DNA from 3 places in the Neptunicella sp. genome. Region 3 is predicted to be linked to each of the others. Evidence: predicted binding sites of a transcription regulator. Region 3 holds the regulator's gene; each other region holds the start of a gene.
The links. The regulator MetJ, encoded in region 3, represses methionine synthesis genes. The targets are predictions, from matches to a motif close to TAGACGTCTAGACGTCTA.
Positions count from the first base shown of each region.

Region 1: the regulator MetJ is predicted to act here: its motif matches at 2,934-2,951, upstream of serA (phosphoglycerate dehydrogenase).
Region 2: the regulator MetJ is predicted to act here: its motif matches at 1,623-1,640, upstream of metK (methionine adenosyltransferase).

Region 1 covers NZ_JBLWWF010000011.1:58,226-62,701, reverse strand. Annotated here, with positions in the region: gene ACTD55_RS10425 (putative bifunctional diguanylate cyclase/phosphodiesterase) at 1-1,563, shown strand, start outside; gene serA (phosphoglycerate dehydrogenase) at 1,656-2,885, opposite strand; gene rpiA (ribose-5-phosphate isomerase RpiA) at 2,994-3,650, opposite strand; gene ACTD55_RS10410 (5-formyltetrahydrofolate cyclo-ligase) at 3,720-4,304, opposite strand; RNA gene ssrS (6S RNA) at 4,328-4,476, opposite strand, start outside.
Region 2 covers NZ_JBLWWF010000013.1:32,350-36,825, forward strand. Annotated here, with positions in the region: gene tkt (transketolase) at 1-1,337, opposite strand, end outside; gene metK (methionine adenosyltransferase) at 1,721-2,872, shown strand; gene ACTD55_RS11590 (hypothetical protein) at 2,957-4,476, opposite strand, start outside.
Region 3 covers NZ_JBLWWF010000014.1:21,424-25,899, forward strand. Annotated here, with positions in the region: gene metF (methylenetetrahydrofolate reductase) at 1-636, opposite strand, end outside; gene metB (cystathionine gamma-synthase) at 637-1,800, opposite strand; gene metJ (met regulon transcriptional regulator MetJ) at 2,063-2,383, shown strand; gene ACTD55_RS12145 (amidase) at 2,424-3,947, opposite strand; gene ACTD55_RS12150 (BlaI/MecI/CopY family transcriptional regulator) at 4,115-4,476, shown strand, end outside.

The DNA.
Region 1 (4,476 bases), on a different contig from region 3:
ACGCCAACTAGTCATTATATTTGGGCGGTTCAGAGTGATCCGCAGCTGGATATTGACCTGTTACTGATTAAACAGACGGATGTATTAGATAATGCTTTGGTAAAGGTGATTTACCATATTCTTCTAACGGCGTTGGTTATTTGCGTATTGGCATTTATTGGTGCACTGGCCATTGGTATCGTGATTGCCCGACAGCATAGCGCTTTTAGTTCAGAGCTGGATTTTAAAGCCAGTCACGATGCGTTGACGGGGATCTATAATCGTGATCATATTTTCAATTGTATTAGCGATTATGTCGCCGCGCTTAACCAACAAACAGCAGATAACGGATTGCCACAATCGACTACTCCGGAACTCCATGCTGCCCTGTTACTAATTGATATTAACCGATTTAAAGAGGTCAATGATGCCTTGGGGCATGCATGTGGAGATCTGTTGTTAAAGCACTTAAGTCGGGATATGAGCCGCCTGTTAAGGGAGAATGACATTTTAGGGCGTTTTGGTGGCGATGAATTTGCCATCTGGATGCCACATACCACTAAAGAGCAAGCCGAGTTACAGGCCAAACACCTTATTAATCTGGTGCAGAAACCGATTAATATTCAAGGTGTTTATCTGGAAGTGGGATTGAGTATCGGAATAGCCAGTTTTCCATCCCATGGTACCACTGCCGAAGCCTTAATTAGTCGTGCTGACATTGCAATGTATACGGCGAAACGCCAACGATTAGGACTGGCGCATTTTAATTTGGAACAAGATGCCAGTACCGTAGAGCAGTTAAAACTAACGGCCGATTTACGTAAAGCCCTGTTTTTGAAAGAGTTGGTCCTGTATTTTCAACCTCAAATTTGCTTGAAAACCAATGCCATTGTCGGTGCTGAAGTGTTAATTCGTTGGCAACACCCCGAATTAGGTCTGATTTTCCCTGACCGCTTCATCGATATTGCCGAATGTAGCGGTATGATCAATGAATTTACCCGTTATATTATCGATCAGGCGCTAGAGCAAAATGCTCAATGGCGCGAACTGGGATTTGAATTTCCGGTCTCGGTAAACATTTCTCCTTATAATCTCAATGATCCCCAGTTACTGGAATATATTCACCAAAGATTAGCGCGGTATCAGATCCCGCCGGATTCACTGGAGCTGGAATTAACCGAAAATGCCGCGCTGGCAGATATTGAACACACGCAAAAAGTATTCAAACAGTTATCTAAAGCTGGAGTGGCGATTGCCATTGATGATTTTGGTACCGGCATGTCGTCACTGGCCTATGTAAAAAATTTAACCGTGGACAGGATCAAAATTGATCGGGCTTTTATTACCCGTTTAGATACCGATAAAGGCGATCAGGCCATTGTTCGGGCGATTCTGGGATTATGTAAAGACTTGCGTCGCGTGTCGGTAGCGGAGGGGATTGAGTCTACTGCCGTTGCCCGGATATTAACGGCCATGGGATGCGATATTGTACAAGGGGATTTTTACGGTAAAGCCATGCCGGCCAACGAATTTACCGAATTGCTTAACGTTGAGAAAAAACTGCAAGGTCAGGTTAAGGTATAGCTAATATTTAGCTACGAGCTACGAGCTACGAGCTACGAGCTACGAGCTACGAGAACGCTAAGCTCGCCGCTCGCAGCCGTATTTTTTTAGGATTAATGCAGAATGCGGGTTTTGATGGTGCCTTCAATGGCAGATAATTCTGCAAACGCTTCATCAGCGTGATCGGTCTCAATATCAATCACCACATAACCAATGCCATCGTGGGTATTAAGGTACTGAGCGGCAATGTTAATGCCTTTTGCCGCGAATGCCTGGTTAATTTGGGTTAATACTCCCGGGGCATTGGTGTGAATATGCAATAAACGTGAGCTGCCAGCATGGCTCGGCAGTGATACTTCAGGGAAGTTAACCGCCGACAAGGTTGAACCGTTATCGCTGTATTTAGCCAGTTTACCTGCCACTTCAATGCCGATATTTTGCTGCGCTTCCTGAGTACTGCCGCCGACGTGGGGCGTCAAGATAACATTATCGAATTCACGTAATACTGACACAAATTCTTCATTGTTTGATTTTGGCTCTACCGGAAATACATCAATCGCAGCGCCATTGATTTTTTTCTCGCGTAATGCGCTGGCCAAGGCATCAATATCGACCACCGTACCTCTGGACGCATTGATTAAGATCGCGCCATGTTTCATCGCGTCTATTTCAGCGGCGCCAAACATATTTTTGGTTTGTGCCGTTTCAGGCACATGCAGCGATACCACGTCAGAAGTACGTAACAATTCGTTTAAGGTTTTTACCTGGGTCGAATTACCTAAAACCAACTTGTCTTCAATATCATAAAATTGCACGCGCATACCTAAATGCTCGGCCAAAATGCTTAGCTGAGTACCGATATGCCCATAACCGATGATACCTAAGGTTTTGCCTCGTGCTTCAAACGAGCCATTGGCACTTTTATCCCATTCTCCACGGTGCGCTTTGGCATTTTTCTCAGGAATCCCACGCAATAATAATAAAATTTCGCCTAATACTAATTCAGCTACTGAGCGGGTATTGGAAAACGGGGCATTAAATACCGGAATGCCTTTTTTCTGAGCTGCCTGCAGATCGACTTGATTGGTGCCAATACAAAAACAGCCAATGGCCACCAGTTTTTGTGCCGCTTCGATAACGTTTGCGGTCAGTTGGGTACGGGAACGCAAACCAACAAAGTGCACGTCCTGAATTTTCTCAATGAGCTCTTCTTCTGGCAGTGAGGTTTTTAAATACTCAATATTACTGTAACCATTACTCTTGAGCGTTTCTAGCGCACTTTGATGTAGTCCTTCTAATAATAAAATCTTAATTTTATCTTTGGGTAGTGACACTTTGCTCATTATCGATTTCCAATTTAAGTTAAAAAGAGTATTAAGTTAAAAACAGTAGAGACATCTAGACGTCTAAAATATCAAAATAATGCTAATATTGAAAGATGAAAATGCCGCTTATTTGATAGTTTCTACACCATTGTCACGACCAACCAATACAATGTCTGCCCCGCGATGAGCGAATAATCCATTGGTAACCACGCCAACAATATTATTTAACTGGCTTTCAAGTTCGGGCGGATTGAGAATTTTCAGGTTATGTACATCCAGAATAATATTGCCATTATCGGTAACCACTCCCTGACGCCAAACCGGATCCCCACCGAGTTTAACAATCTCGCGAGCCACATAGGAACGCGCCATAGGGATCACTTCAACCGGCAGGGGAAAGTCACCCAATATAGGTACTTGCTTGGACTGATCAATAATACAAATAAATTTATTGGCTACTGCGGAAACAATTTTTTCGCGGGTAAGTGCGGCACCACCGCCTTTAATCATATGCTTGTGGTCGGTGATTTCGTCAGCGCCATCTACATATATATCGAAATAGCCAACCGAGTTAAGATCATATACCTCAATTCCTAGCGCCTTGAGTTTTTCGGTTGACGCTTCCGAGCTCGATACCGCCCCTTTAATTTTATGCCTAACCGTTGCTAGCGCATCGATAAAATAGTTCACGGTTGACCCGGTGCCAACACCGACGATGGCATCGTTTTCGACATAATCTATAGCGGCTTCAGCAGCGATTTTTTTCTGTTGGTTTTGACTCATAAAACCCACTCATTGATAAAGGTTATTGGAGGGCAATAGAGTAGCCTAAATTGGTCCGCTAATCCGCAGCTAGATGCAAAAAAAATTGTTGGGAGTGATGATTTTATTCAGTGGTATATCCCAGGGTTGGGTGGGCAGTTTATCCGACATTTGGCAATCATGTGCCAGACCGATAAGTTGGGTGGCTAAATTGTCGCGAACAATCGGCTTGAGAGTGCGATCATAATAGCCCCCTCCCATACCTAAGCGGTTTCCGGTTGCATCAAAGGCGACCAAGGGGGTAAAAATAAAGTCCAATTTCGCCAAAGGACAAATATCGTTGCAGGTTAATAACGGTTCGGCAATACCGTAACGATTCGCCACCATGGGGGTGTCAGCGCGATAGGCATGAAATAGCAGATACCCTTTGGCAAAAGGATGTAACACTGGCAGATACACTTGAATGTTATTTGCCCAGCAGTAGTCAATTAGCAGCGTTGGATCAAGCTCACCATCATTTGCCAGGTATAACGCAACCTGCTGACCGGCGCTGAGTATCGAAAGTTGTTGAATTTGCGCCACGAGGGTGCGGCTGGCCTGCGTTTGTTCGGCAGGACTTAATGAACGTCGTTTAGTGCGAAACTGATTACGCAGATTACTTAGTTGCTGTGTCATGGTGGTACCAAAGCAATAATAGAAAGCCTCCCGAAATGCCGCCACCCAATGTTCGCCCAATGAACCGAAAAGTTCAGGGCGGAGGTATCATCGTTGTCGCAGGCTTCTCGATTCGAGTCGAGCTTGCACAAAAACAACAGAATCAACTTCCTAAGTGTAAAGCATCGGCAGG
Region 2 (4,476 bases), on a different contig from region 3:
AATGCGTTACGGGCATATTCCATAAACATCAGGAACGTCGCACCATAAGGACGGAAACCACCATGTAAGCCGATACCATTCATGATACCGGTCATGCCAAATTCACGCACACCGTAATAAATATAATTACCGCTGGCATCATCTGCGGTTAACCCCTTGGAGCCTGACCATAATGTCAGGTTTGAACCGGCCAAATCAGCAGATCCACCTAAAATCTCAGGCAAAAAGCTGGCAAAGGCTTCAATACTATTTTGTGAGGCTTTACGGCTAGCAATATTTTCCGCTTTATCTTGCGATTGCTGGATAAACGCATCAGCTTTTGCTTCAAAATCAGCCGGTAATTCGCCTTTGGTACGACGCTCAAATTCGGCAGCTAATTCCGGATGGGCTTGCTGATAAGCGGCAAATTGCTCATTCCAATTTTGTTCATTTACTGCACCGGCAGCTTTAGCATCCCAACCTGCGTAAATATCGGCAGGGATTTCAAAGGGCGCATGAGACCAGCCCAGTTCTTTACGAGTGGCAGTAATTTCATCGGCACCTAATGGCGCGCCATGGCTATCATGGCTACCGGCTTTGTTCGGTGAACCAAAACCAATCACGGTTTTACAACAGATTAATGTTGGTTTGTCGGTTTCAGCACGTGCCGCTTCGATAGCCGCCTTAATCGCTTCTGGATCGTGTCCGTCCACATCAGCGATCACTTGCCAGCCATAAGCTTCAAAACGAGCCGGGGTATTATCGGTAAACCAACCTTCTACTTCACCGTCAATCGAGATCCCGTTGTCATCCCAAAATGCTACCAGTTTACCTAAGCCAAGTGTGCCGGCTAATGAGCATACTTCATGGGAAATACCTTCCATCAGACAGCCGTCACCCAGGAAACAATAAGTAAAGTGATCGACAATATCATGACCCGGCTGGTTAAACTGAGCCGCTAATGCTTTTTCAGCAATTGCCATTCCCACCGCATTACTGATCCCTTGGCCTAACGGCCCGGTCGTAGTTTCAACGCCTTCGGTGTAACCATATTCAGGATGCCCCGGGGTTTTTGAATGCAACTGGCGGAAGTTTTTTAACTCTTCGATAGGTAAAGCATAACCGGTCAGATGCAATAACGAATAGATCAACATTGAACCATGACCATTCGACAACACAAAACGATCGCGGTTTGCCCATTTAGGGTTAGACGGATTATGTTGGATAAAATCGGTCCAAAGTACCTGAGCAATATCAGCCATTCCCATGGGTGCACCTGGGTGACCTGAGTTGGCTTGTTGTACCGCGTCCATACTCAATGCGCGGATGGCATTGGCGAGTTCTCGACGTGAAGGCATAGCTTCTCCTGTAAATTTATTCGTCGGCCACCTAGCGGCACTTCTTATAGTTAGCTAGCGGCACATATCTAATTTTGGGTTGCCATTCTGTCTTAGCTACTGACGAACTGCAACGGCAAGTGAAATAACATAAGAATATATAAAAAAATATTTAACTCTGTTGCACTTAATACAAGGCGCGCAACGATTCATTACCGTCATATTAAAGAGATTCATTACCGTCATATTAAAGACTAAATACTCAAGTTATTCCCGATTGGAACGATAACTTAACAAATAGCCATTTAGACGTCTAGATGTAAATGCTGGTAATTTGATTTTTAGCCGTTAGAATACCCCCAATTAAGTCCACGAGCTGACAAACTGTATTTAAGGAACCCGCCATGGCGAAACAATTATTCACTTCCGAATCGGTATCCGAAGGTCATCCGGATAAAATCGCGGATCAGATTTCTGATGCGGTATTGGATGCCATTCTGGAACAAGATCCCAAAGCACGTGTAGCCTGTGAGTCTTTTGTCAAAACAGGTATGGTTTTAGTCGGTGGTGAAATTAATACCACTGCATGGGTCGATATTGAAGAACTCACCCGCAAGACGGTACGTGATATTGGCTACACCCATTCTGATATGGGCTTCGATGCCGATTCTTGTGCCGTACTCAATGCTATCGGAAAACAGTCACCAGATATTAACCAAGGCGTAGATCGCTCGCGCCCGGAAGATCAGGGAGCCGGCGATCAGGGCTTAATGTTTGGTTACGCCAGCAATGAGACTGACGTGTTAATGCCCGCCCCGATTACTTATTCACACTTGCTGGTTAAGCGCCAGGCCGAAGTACGTAAAAACGGTACTTTACCTTGGTTACGCCCGGATGCTAAAAGCCAGGTCACGTTTGCTTATGAAAATGATAAACCAGTGGGAATTGAAGCAGTGGTGTTATCGACTCAACACTGTGACTCCATTAGCACCAAGGATTTGCGTGAAGCAGTGATGGAAGAAATCATTAAACCAGTATTGCCAGCACAGTGGTTAAATAGCGATACACAATTCTTTATTAATCCCACTGGCCGTTTTGTCATCGGTGGCCCAATGGGCGATTGCGGTTTAACCGGGCGTAAAATTATTGTCGATACTTATGGTGGCATGGCTCGTCACGGTGGCGGTGCGTTTTCGGGTAAGGATCCATCCAAGGTGGATCGTTCAGCCGCTTATGCTGGCCGTTATGTGGCTAAAAATATTGTCGCCGCCGGATTAGCCGAGCGTTGTGAAATTCAAATTTCCTACGCGATTGGCGTAGCAGAGCCTACGTCAATTAGTGTGGATACCTTTGGTACCGGCAAAGTAGATAACAAAACTCTGGTGGCGCTGGTTCGCAAGCATTTTGATTTGCGTCCATTCGGCTTGTTAAAAATGCTCGATCTGGAACGTCCTATCTATAAAGCAACGGCAGCTTATGGGCACTTTGGACGTGATGAATTCCCTTGGGAAGCCACCGATAAAGCAGATTCGCTGCGAGATGAAGCCGGATTATAATCGCTAATTAGAGTCGATCTCCTGAATTAAATCAGGAGGTCGAAAGGTTTTTTACCATCATAACAACCCGGGGTTGCAACATCATCAGGCAGTTGAGTCGACCGGGCTATCGCTTTGCAGTTTTTTTAGCTGCAAATCAAAATATTCTTGCAAAGATAAACGTTTCATCAACTCTATGAGTATTTGATTGGTTGCGTCGTCATTTGGGCAATCCTGCCATATTGAATACAAACGTCGCATCGCGCGATAGTTGACCTTGCGTTGCATCAACTGAACTCCGACATAACGCATCACTTTTATTTTATCTGAAGACTGGGACACAATATTGATTAAGGTTGTCCATAAAATTTCAAAGGTAATAAACTCGACACAAGGTTCCATTTTGCTTAGCGCAATGTCGACTCGTACCAGCAAATCCAGTGCTCTTTTATTTTGTTGTAAGCCAATGGCACTGGCGGCCAACATTAGCCAATGAGCACTATTTAAGGGCTCAGCAACCAACATCAATCGTTCGAGTTCCTGTTCGAGTACCTTAACCGATTGCTGCCCCAGTAAAATATTGGACAGTAAATGCAAATAAGGTATGAAGGTACCTAACTGATCAGGGCTATTGTGTAATGTGTTAAAACCGACGAATTCAGCTAACGCAAAACGTTCAGTGGTCATTTTTTGCCCTGAGCTTTGCTTTGACAGCAAATTAATCACCAAAAAAACAAATCCGGATAACTGAAATAACGGATGACTTGCTCCGATCCCCATCCGGGCATTGGGTTTGGTTTGTATATAACTCATTGCACTATCAAACCCCTTTGCCATTAACTCGAATATCCCTAACAGCTGAATATCGTTGGCGCTGATAACTTGTTCCGGTATGTGATCCAACGTGGCCCTTGCTCCGGCAACATCCTTTTCAATCAATTTGATGTAACAACGATAGTAGACCACTCTCGATGCCAGATTTGGGATCTGCTCAGCCTGTGCTAAACAGGAATTGAGTTGCTCACGCCCACCACTGAGCAAACTCATCAATAACTCTGCACAATAGCGTTGCACCGGCGATGCTATTTGCGCAGCCATATTAAACGCAGTCTGACTATGACCGTTGATAAATAACGTACGGATGACAATGCCATTTAGATCCCGTTTAACTTCTGCGGGTAATGTTTTGGCTCTGGCTCGTTTGAGGTTTTCCGGCACTTGCCGCTGGTCAGCGGATTCAACGGTCAAAATAAGGTTTTTCAGGTAACCCAGTGATTTTTCAACCTGACTTAATAGTGGATAGAGTTTGTCTTTACTTAACGGATTAGGCACAACCTTGCTGTTTAAATAACGAAACGGTAATTGGGCCATCTCACGTTCAACCTCGTCAGCCACCACAATAAACGTACACCAAACCGGTACCGTGCGGCTAAAGGTTAAATATCGCACCAGTTCAGCATTGGTTTGCCAGTCAGCGACTGCCTCATCCAGTACAACAACGTCATAATCCACTTTATGCAAATTAAACAAATCCGCGACACGATCTGTTTCTGTTAATTGGGTATACCCAACCGTATAAAGCGCCCGGGCAATTTGCTGGCGACGTTGCATGGAATTGGAAATGA
Region 3 (4,476 bases):
TACAGGTAAAATGCCTGGCACGATGTCCACATCAATTCCAGCGGCCGCAGCGCGATCTCTAAAGCGCAAATACACTTCAGCATCAAAAAAGAACTGGGTGATTGCCTGATTCGCACCCGCTTCGGCTTTGCGTTTCAGGTTAAGCAAATCAAACTGGCTATTCGGTGCATCCGGGTGGACTTCGGGATAGGCAGCAACAGCAATATCAAAGTCCGCCACCTCTTTTAACAGACTCACCAGATCACTGGCGTACATTTCGGTCTTTTCCATGCCAGCTGGCAAATCACCACGCAAAGCGACTATGCGGCGTATTCCGTTATTCCAGTAATCCTGGGCAATACTTTTAAGTTCATCGCGGCTGGCGTCTACACAAGTTAAATGCGGTGCCGCACTAATTCCGGTTTGAGTCTGGATCCGTTTGACCACCTCATGTGTTCTGTCACGCTCACCACTATTTGCTCCATAAGTAACCGACATATAGGCGGGCTTAAGCGGAGCTAATCGCTCGACAGATTTCCACAAGGTCTGTTCCATTTGTTCGCTGTTGGGCGGGAAAAACTCAAAGGACACATTGATGTCTTTTAATTGTGATAAAGATTGGTTCAGGGCATCGATACCCCGTGCGTAAGACACCATTTATGCTTCCTTAATTTTATTCAATGCGGCAACCAGATCAGCGACAAGATCGTCACCATACTCTACGCCGGCGGATATTCTTAACAAGGTCTTACTGATCCCTGCGGTTAATTGGGATTGTTCATCCATTGCTCGATGGGTCATGGTAGACGGATAACAAATTAAACTCTCGGTGCCCCCTAAAGATTCGGCAATTGAGAACAGATTAATATTGTTAAGCAAGGTTTCGACTTCGGCTTCGCCGCCTTTTAATTCAAAACTGAGCATGCCGCCAAACCCTTTCTGTTGCTTTTTGGCAATCTCATAGCCGGGATGCGAGGCCAGACCGGGGTAGTACACTTTATCCACTGCTGGATGAGAGATAAGGGCATTGACCAATTTTTCAGCATTTTGCAGATGCACCGCCATACGCGCTGATAAGGTACGAACCCCACGTAAAATCATATAATTATTTAAGGCAGAACAATCGGTTAAACCAAGGCAATTGGCCCACCAGCCTAAGTTTTCAGCGATTTCAGCATCGGCACATACCACCACACCACCTAGTGCATCACTATGGCCGTTAATATATTTAGTGCAGGAATGCACTACAAAATCGGCGCCCAAGGTTAATGGTTGCTGCAATATTGGTGACAGAAAAGTGTTATCTACGGTGACCTTGGTTCCCTGCTTTTTGGCTACTTCACAAATCGCCTGAATATCCACGAGTCTTAACAATGGATTGCTCGGTGTTTCTAACCATATCATTGCCGGTTTTTTAGCTAAGGCCTGTTTAAGCGCTTCGGGATCAGTTTGATCCACCACGTCTAAGATAAAATGTCCTTTATTGGCTAACGCTTTAAATAACCGCAAGCTGCCACCATAGCTGTCATGGGGCACAACTAACGTATCGCCTTGCTCCAACAACTGCATAACCAAGGTTATTGCAGCCAAGCCACAATTGGTTACCACGGCACCGGCGCCTTGTTCCATATCTGCCAAGGTTTTCTCTAACAGTTTGGTGGTTGGATTGCCGGAACGGGCGTAATCGAACTGACCCGGCTCACGAAAATCTTCGAAGGCAAAGTTACTGGTCATATAAACCGGAGGTACTACCGCACCATAGACCGGATCGGTTTCAATTCCGCTGCGTACCGCTATCGTCTGGCTGTTGAGTTTTGACATAATTATCCTTGTTTGGACGTTTAGACGTCCAAATGTAAAGAAAGATAGTCAAGCCGTCAAGATGTTTAGACATCTAAAGTTGACTAAATACCGCTAACCGTTAGAATTTCGTTGCAGAGTAGGGTCTGTTTATCTTTCATTTCTTAACAGTGAGGAATATGAAAGATAAACAGACCCTTACAATAATCTAATAATTGTGCTGATAGCTGATTGGGCTATAAATCAACACAGTTATTTATTAATAACCAAGAGTAGACCTGATATGGCTAAATGGAATGGCAATTATATTCATCCCTATGCAGAGCACGGTAAAAAAAGTGAACTGGTAAAAAAAGTCACTGTTTCTATTCCCCTCAAAGTGTTGAAAGTACTCACTGATGAGCGCACTCGTCGGCAAATTAACAACTTGCGTCATGCGACTAATTCAGAATTGTTATGTGAAGCCTTTTTGCATGCGTTTACCGATCAACCTTTGCCTAATGATGACGATTTGCGTAAAGACAATGAGCATCGTATTCCCTCTGAAGCACGTAAAATTATGCAGCAAATGGGGATCGAGATTGACGAGGATGAATTGATCTAAATGCCCGACTGCCGTGGCCAACGGCAGTCGACTTTGTTTACTATAGCTCAGGTGGTTTACGGTGTTGAGTTGCCTGCTCAAATCCATAAGCCGCTTCAATTAAGGTTCCTTCCGATAACATTCCCGAGAAAAAGGATAACCCCACCGGTAAACCATGTACTTGGCCCATTGGCACGGTAATATGTGGATAACCGGAAATCGCTGCGGGTGATGACGCGGCGCCAGTATAGTGGTCGCCATTGATCCAGTCAGTTTTCCAGGCAGGTTGATTACTGGGGGCAATCAGTAAATCCAGATCATGTTGTTGTAATGCCGCATCAATGCCCTGTTTACCGGTTAATGATTTAGCCTTTTTTAACGCATCCTGATACAACTTGTCAGTTAATGGACCTTTCTGCTGGGCTTGCTGAAAAATTTCCTGTCTGAAGTAGGGCATTTCCTGTTGTTGATGCTGATTATTAAAATCAATCAAGTCTTGTAAGGATTTAGGTAACCCTTCAGCGGTGGTAGATAAATATTGGTTTAAATCAGTTTTAAATTCATATAGCAGTACTTCGTATTCGGCTTTACCCCATTCACCACTGTCGCCTAGCGTTACATCATCAACAATCACCGCGCCTTGTTTTTTTAATACGTTAACAGCCTGTTCAAACAGTTCATCTACATCGGGTTGGTAACCCATTAGCTGGCGAACTATGCCAATTCGTTTACCTTTTAACCCATCGGCTTTTAAATGGCTGGCAAAATCTGTTTCACTTTTTTGCGCTTGTTTATCAGTGGAATCAAAGGCGACCATACTATCGAGCAGATAAACGGCATCCGTTACTGTGCGTGCCATGGGGCCGGCGGTATCCTGACTGTGGGCGATAGGAATGATGCCATCGCGACTGACCGTTCCCAGGCTGGGTTTGATACCGACAATACCGTTTAATGATGAAGGGCAAGTCACCGAACCATCGGTTTCGGTACCCACGGCTAACAGGGTCAGGTTTGCTGCGACAGCGACACCGGAGCCGGAGCTTGAACCACAGGGGCTGCGAGTAGGATCGTAGGGATTTTTGGTTTGCCCGTATAAGCCGCTCCAGCCACTGGAAGAATGGCTGGAACGAAAATTAGCCCATTCACTTAAATTGGTTTTACCTAAAATAATTGCCCCCGCGGTACGTAATTGTTTGACCAAAAACGCATCATCTTCAGGAAAATTACTTTTTAATGCCCATGAGCCCGCTGTATTGGCCATTCCGTCTGCGGTATCAATATTGTCTTTGAGTAACACTGGAATACCGTGCAATGGACCACGAATAATATGGTGTTGTCTTTCTTGATCCAGTTGTTTGGCCTCAGCTAATGCTTCCTCGTTGATCTGCACCACTGAATTGAGCTTGATACCATTTTGATCAATATGGCTAATTCGCTCCAGATAATAATTGACCAGTTGTTCACTGGTCAGTTCACCAGACGTAAATAATTGCTGGGTCTGGTTAATGGTGAGCTCTTCTAGCTTGGGCGCCGCGAATAGACTGGGGCTGAGTAGCAATAGAACGATCTTCAGTACGGTTTTCATGATTATTATCCTTTTTTATTTCTGTTATACCGCTGTTGCTTGGTTTTTGTCCAACCTCTGATGAACTTAATCAATTCATTATTTGTAAAATAGTTGTTATTTCACTTGCGCTTCTTGATTACAAGTGTAATCTTAATTTATTGACTACATTTGTAATCGAGAAAATCATGACTGAAATAAGCAAAACTGAATTTGAAGTATTAGATGCGTTATGGGAGCAATATCCAGCATCAGCCAATGACATTATTGAGCGGCTTAATCGCCACAAGGATTGGCATGATAAAACGGTTAAAACCTTATTAAGCCGTTTGGTTAAAAAAGGTGCCATCGATTTTGACAAGCAACAGCGTAGTTACCTTTATTTTCCGTTGCTAGAACGGGAATCCTATGTAGTGAATGAAAGTAAAAGCTTGGTGCGGCGTTTATTTGAAGGCCGCGTTGCCCCGTTAGTTGCTGGTTTTGCGGAAGCGGATTCCTTGTCTAAACAGGATGTGGATGAGCTAAAGGCATTGATTGAACAGTGGGAGAA